One region of the Neisseria sp. P0014.S009 genome, then DNA from elsewhere that is predicted to be linked to it. Evidence: predicted binding sites of a transcription regulator. Region 1 holds the regulator's gene; the other holds the start of a gene.

Region 1 (3,419 bases):
AAAAACAACCATTTTCAAAACTCGGGGCAAAACTGGGCAAAATATGTTAAATTACATGCCGTTTGTCGCACAAAATCCACAATAACAACGTATTCGGTACTGCTACCATGAAACTGCAACAATTACGTTACGCCCTTGAAGTTTACCGGCACAATCTGAATGTCTCTGAAGCCGCCGATGCGCTTTTCACATCCCAGCCCGGCATTTCCAAACAAATCCGCCTGCTTGAAGAAGAATTGGGTATCCAAATTTTTATCCGCAGCGGCAAGCGTGTGGTTTCCGTTTCGCAACCGGGCAAAGCCGTGTTAGAAATTTCGGAACGAATTTTGCGCGATGTACAAAACATTAAAAATATCGGCAGCGAGTTTACCGATCATGACAGCGGTTCGCTGACCATCGCGACAACGCATACCCAGGCGCGTTATGCCTTGCCCAAAATCGTTGCGGAATTTGTCAAAAACTACCCTAAGGTCAATTTGAGCATCAAACAAGGCAGCCCTTCTGCGATTGCGCAAATGGTCAGCAGCGGCGAAGCAGATTTAGCAATTATTACCGAACAGATTGATGATCATCCTGAGTTAGGCAAGCTGCCCTGCTACGAATGGAACCATGCCGTGATTGTTCCGCATGACCACCCTCTTTTGGACTGCCGCAATCCTTTAAGCCTTGAAGATTTGGCTTCTTTTCCGCTGGTTACTTACGAATTTGCTTTTAATTCCGGCAGCAGCATTGCGCGTACATTTAATAAAGCGCATATTGAGCAACCTGATGTTGCCTTATCGGCTGCCGATACAGATGTATTGAAGACGTATGTCCGCTTAGGCTTGGGCGTTGGTTTGATGGCCAAAATGGCGTACGATCCCGTTGTCGATCAAGATTTACAGCTTATTGATGCGGCACACTTATTTGAACCGTCGCCCACTTGGATAGCCTTACGCTCGGATACTTACCTGCGCGGTTACGCGTATGACTTTATCCAGATGTTTGCACCGAAACTGACCAGAGAAGTAGTCGACCGCATTCTGTACACGCCGGTTGTTGAAGATTTTTCAATTTAATACCTGACTATCACTTGCGTAACTTAACAATTATTCTTTAATTCTTGTTAAAAAGGCCGTCTGAAATATTTCAGACGGCCTAAGATTCAGATAGCGTGCGAACAACCGGAAACCATTTTCTTCAAGGTTGTCGCATCTAAGATTTTGATGTGCTTGTGTTCAACCGAAATCAAGCCTTCATGATGGAATTTAGACAAGGTGCGGCTGACTGTTTCCAGCTTCAGCCCCAAATAGCTGCCGATTTCCTCACGCGACATCCGCAAGATAAAATCATTGGCGGCGAAGCCTCGTGAATAGAGACGCTGAGACAGGTTGAGCAAGAATGCTGCCAATCGCTCTTCAGCGCGCATATTGCCCAAAAGCAGCATAACGCCCTGATCTCGGACAATTTCACGGCTCATCAAGCGGAAAAAGTGAGAACGAAGACTGGGAATATCCTGTCCAAGTTCTTCAATATGTGTAAACGGAAGCTCGCATACCTCGCTGTCTTCCAAAGCCACAGCATCACAGCTGTGAATATGGGAACAAATCCCATCCATACCGATCAGCTCGCCCGACATAAAAAAGCCGGTTACCTGATCTCGTCCATCTTGGCTGGCGACTGTTGTCTTAAAGAAGCCCGCACGGATGGCAAACAAAGAGGTAAACGGCTCGCCGGCACGGAACAGGTATTCACCTTTTTTCAGACGGCGGCTTTGACGAATAACCGCATCTAATTGTGAAAATTCGTTAGGCATCAGTCCGACAGGCAAACACAGCTCGCGTAAAGAACATGTGGAACACAAGGTTTTCATTTGATGTGTTGCATTGTGTGTGGCCATAACGCACCCTTAATCTGCATAGTTCTATAAATCCCTGATGAAGCCGAATAACTATTGACCCATGTCAAAGTCGGCATATCATTATGAGGCATTCTACCAAACTATCGAAATTTTGACTAAAATTTTCCCTAATTTCCCTACTTTATACTACAAGCCCCTACCATGAAAATCATCCCCATCTCAAATAACACCAACACAAACAATGAATTACCGGAATTTGACCGTGAATTAATTGCCAGTTTGCCATCAAGCGGTCCACGTTATACATCCTATCCGACCGCCGACCGCTTCCATGAAGGCTTTAAAGAAGCCGAATATATCCAAGCTTTAAACCTGCGCAACATGGGCGCGCTCAACAAACCCCTTTCGCTCTACATCCACATCCCCTTCTGCAATACCATCTGCTACTACTGCGGCTGTAACAAAATCATTACCAAAGACAAAAGCCGTGCCGATGCCTATATCCAGTATCTGGAAAAAGAAATGGAATTACTGGCACCTCATTTAGGCGGAAGACACCAGCTCGCGCAGCTCCACTTCGGCGGCGGCACGCCCACATTCCTGAGCGACGACCAACTCGAACGCGTCTTCGACATGATTTGTAAATACTTCCAGCTGATTCCCAACGGCGAATACTCCATCGAAATAGACCCGCGCAAAGTCAGCCGCGAAACCGTCCTCAAACTGGGCAAACTCGGTTTCAACCGCATGAGTGTCGGTATTCAAGACTTTGACCCTAAAGTGCAGGAAGCGGTCAACCGCATTCAAAGTTATGAAGAAACTAAAGAAGTGATTGATGCCGCGCGTGAAGCCGGATTTAAATCGGTCAGCGTCGATTTGATTTACGGCCTGCCGCACCAAAACACCGAAAGCATCAAAACCACCATTGACACGGTCTTGTCCCTCGACCCCGACCGCCTCGCCCTCTACCACTACGCCCACCTACCGCATATCTTCAAACCGCAACGCCGTATCGACACCAATGTCGTTCCTGGCAGCGAAGAAAAACTCGATATGCTGCAATATTGCGTCCAAACCCTGACTGAGCGCGGCTACGTTTTCATCGGCATGGACCACTTTGCCAAACCTGACGACGAGCTCTCCATCGCTCTCAAAGAAGGTTTCCTGCAACGAAATTTCCAAGGCTACTCGACCTATGCCGACTGCGACTTGGTGGCGATCGGCGTGTCTTCTATCGGCAAAATCGGCAGCACCTACTCCCAAAACGAGCGCGATATCGATGCCTATTACGCCGCACTCGATGCCGGACATCTACCGATTATGCGCGGCTACCAGCTTAATCAAGACGACATTCTGCGCCGCAACATCATTCAGGATTTGATGTGCCGCTTCTCGCTTGATTATCAAATTTACGAAAGCGTGTTCGGCATTCCGTTTAGCCGCTATTTTGTAGCGGAACTGGAAGATATGAAACAACTGGAAACCCTCGGTCTGGTTCGCCTCAAACCGCACGGCCTGACCGTTACGCCGAAGGGCCGTTTCTTGATCCGCAACATCGCTATGGTGTTCGACTACCATT
Region 2 (3,419 bases), on a different contig from region 1:
ATATTAAATTTAATATGTAAATAGAAAAAATGCCGTCTGAAACTTTTTCAGACGGCATTTTTTTTACTTATTAACCTTTATAACTTACTTCTAATATCCTCCACAGCTTTTACCAAAGCTTCGGAAAGCGAAGGATCAAAAGACGAGTGTCCTGCTTGGACGATTCTCAATTCTGCTTCAGGGAAGGCTTGCGAGAATTCCCACGCGCTTTGCATTGGGGTGCACAGATCGTAGCGGCCTTGGACGATGATGGTTGGGATATGGCGGATTTTGTCGATGTTTGCCAAGATGGCTTTATCACCCTGCAACCAGCCTTCGTTCACGAAGTAATGGTTTTCCATTCTTGCGATGGCAAGGGAGGCTTGCGGGTCTTCATCTACATCTTTAGGTTCAAACTGAATAAGGTAGCTTTCCCAGTCTGCCCATGATTTGGCCGCTTTTAAGCGCGTGGCTTCATCTTCGCTGAACAGCATTTCATGGTAGGCTTTAATTAGGGCTTGGCGTTTGTTTTCGGCTACAGGGGCAATGAATTTTTGCCATTGAGCCGGATAAATTTGGCTTACGCCGCCTGCTTCGTTCAGCCATGCCATTTCAGACGGCCTGCACAGGAAAATACCGCGCAAAACTAAGCCGCTGACGCGCTCGGGATGGGTTTCGGCATAAGTCAGCGACAAGGTGCTGCCCCATGAGCCGCCGAAAACCAGCCATTTTTGAATGCTGAGCATTTCGCGTACTTTTTCAATATCGGCAACCAAATCCCATGTGGTATTGTCTTCGATACAGGCATACGGTTTGGAGCGTCCGCAACCGCGTTGGTCGATAATAACGATGCGGAAATACTCTGGGTTGAAAAAGCCTCGACAGGCCGGTGATGCGCCTGCTCCGGGGCCGCCATGCAGGAAAATCACGGGATGGCCATCAGGATTTCCTGATTCTTCCCAGTAGATTTCGTGAATGTCGGATACGCGCAAAAGGCCGCTATTTCGTGGTTCTTGAATCGGATGCATGAGCTTTCTCCTTTGTCTGATGAATATATTGATTGTAACACTTTGCCTCCTGATTTTTCAGACGGCCTACATAGGTTTATCGCCACAAATGGCGTAAAATAGCACTTTTTTGACAGGATTATTTATGGCTGACAACAAACAAACACATGCTGCACCTGAAGGACAACTTTTATTGCGTACGGTAGCCATGCCGCGCGATACCAACCCTAATCAGGATATCTTCGGCGGCTGGATTATGTCACAAATGGATCTGGGCGGCGGTATTTTGGCGGCAGAAATCGCACAGGGACGCATTGTAACCGTGGCCGTTCAAGAAATGAATTTCATCAGACCGGTAAAGGTCGGCAACGTCGTGTGCTGCTACGGTCATTGCGTCCGCGTAGGCAATACTTCTTTGCAACTGAAAATCGAAGTATGGGTGAAGACTTTAATGAACGATATGGTAACGGAAGACCGCCAACTGGTCACCGAAGCCGTGTTCACTTACGTCGCCATCGATTCACAAGGCAATCCGCGCCCTATTCCTCGCGAAGGCAATGCAAAGCTGGCTCATTTGTAAGTTTAAAAATCAAAACAAGGCCGTCTGAAACCTCAACGTTCAGACGGCCTTTTTTCATACAGAAGCAAAATGTAATAATATTTCTTTTGAGCTAAAGCAAGGCGAAGTATCTGTTTTTTAGGTTTAATTCAGGCTGATTGATAAGACAAAGACCGTACACCGGCTCCCTATAGCACTGCCCTACCGCGACAGTTTGCGCCACTTTTGAAACGGCGTTTCCTCCTCAATCCACTTTAAGGAACATCATGGCTTCGCGCGATTTATACCCACAGGAAATTTTACAGGTTGTTCTCGATAAAAGCTGCGCCAAAGCACAATCCAGCATCCCCACACTGGCAATCTTGAGCGTTTTGGCCGGCGGATACATCGGCTTCGGTTATCTTGCCTATTTAAAAGTAGTCAGCGGCATTCCGCACGAATGGGGCGGTGTTGCCACTTTACTCGGCGCCGCCGTGTTCCCAATCGCCTTGATTTGCATCCTGCTTGGCGGAGGCGAGCTGGTAACCAGCAACATGATGATCATGTCTTTAGGCAAATTGGCCGGACGGATTTCCTCTAAAATGCTGCTGCGCAACTGGGTTATCGTCTGCATGGGCAATTTGGTGGGCACGCTGGCAATGGCGTTTTTCCTCGGATACTATGTCGGTATGATTGAAGGCAGCGTCGCAGAAAAAACCATTGCCGTAGCGGAAGCAAAAGTCCATATGGATTTCGGCCGCGCTTTTGTATCGGCAGTCGCATGTAACTGGATGGTCTGCATGGGCGCGTGGCTGCACTTTGCCGCTAAAAACACAACCGGACGAATGCTGGCCATTTGGTTCCCCGTCATGATTTTCGTATTAAACGGCTTCCAACACCTTGTCGCCAATATGTTCGTTATCCCAGCAGGTATTTTGGCAGGTGCAAACATCACTTGGGGACAGTTTTTCTTCAACATGATTCCCGTATTCCTGGGCAATGTCGTCGGTGGCGCATCCTTTGTCGGCGCATCGTATCTTTATACTTATAAAGACACACTGAAAGATAGTACCGAATAGCCCTGCTTTGAAAACAACAAAACCTGCTTTGAAAAAGCAGGTTTTATTTCAGACGGTATTGGTATTAAGTTTTAAAATCCATTCGGACACATTATCCAGATAAATCATCCAAACGAAAAAAGAGCCGTTTTTAAAACGGCTCTTTCCAATTCTTTGGTCGGAGTGAAAGGATTCGAACCTTCGACCCCTTGCACCCCATGCAAGTGCGCTACCAGACTGCGCCACACTCCGACTCGATAAGCCGTGAATTTTAGTTTCAAACGCTGATTTTGACAAGTGCTTTTTAAAAAGGGAAATTTACTCGTTTGAAAACATTTAAATTATTTGTAAGCAAAAAAAGGCCGTCTGAAATCGTTCAGACGGCCTCTGATTATTCAGTCAAATATCAAGCTTCAACCGGAATAATACCGATTTTTGCCTGCCATTGTTTTGGCGCAATGGCGTGAACCGATTCGCCGTTGCTATCCACCGCAACGGTAACAGGCATGTCTTTGACTTCAAATTCGTAAATCGCTTCCATACCCAATTCTGGGAACGCTAAGACTTTAGACGCTTTAATGGCTTTGGCAACCAGATATGCCGCGCCGCCGACAGCCATCAGGTAAACGGCTTTATTATCGGCTATGGCTTGACAAGTTGCTGCGCCGCGTTCGGATTTACCGATCATACCCAAGAGGCCGGTTTGTTCCAGCATTTGGCGGGTAAATTTATCCATACGGGTGGAAGTAGTCGGACCGGCCGGACCAACAACTTCGTCACGGACTGGATCAACCGGGCCGACGTAGTAAATCAGTTTGTTGGTGAAATCTACCGGCA

The links. The regulator FNR, encoded in region 1, switches genes on or off when oxygen is low (the NO sensors DNR and NnrR bind a similar motif). The targets are predictions, from matches to a motif close to TTGATNNNNATCAA.
Region 2: the regulator FNR is predicted to act here: its motif matches at 1,653-1,666, upstream of ACTHS4_RS08365 (formate/nitrite transporter family protein).

The regions. Positions count from the first base shown of each region.
Region 1 is NZ_JBQCVS010000005.1:64,901-68,319, reverse strand. Features, by position in the region: gene ACTHS4_RS05510 (CysB family HTH-type transcriptional regulator) at 108-1,058, shown strand; gene fnr (fumarate/nitrate reduction transcriptional regulator Fnr) at 1,145-1,879, opposite strand; gene hemN (oxygen-independent coproporphyrinogen III oxidase) at 2,042-3,419, shown strand, end outside.
Region 2 is NZ_JBQCVS010000010.1:40,967-44,385, forward strand. Features, by position in the region: gene pip (prolyl aminopeptidase) at 78-1,007, opposite strand; gene yciA (acyl-CoA thioester hydrolase YciA) at 1,132-1,566, shown strand; gene ACTHS4_RS08365 (formate/nitrite transporter family protein) at 1,812-2,603, shown strand; tRNA gene ACTHS4_RS08370 (tRNA-Pro) at 2,758-2,834, opposite strand; gene ACTHS4_RS08375 (fumarate hydratase) at 2,989-3,419, opposite strand, start outside.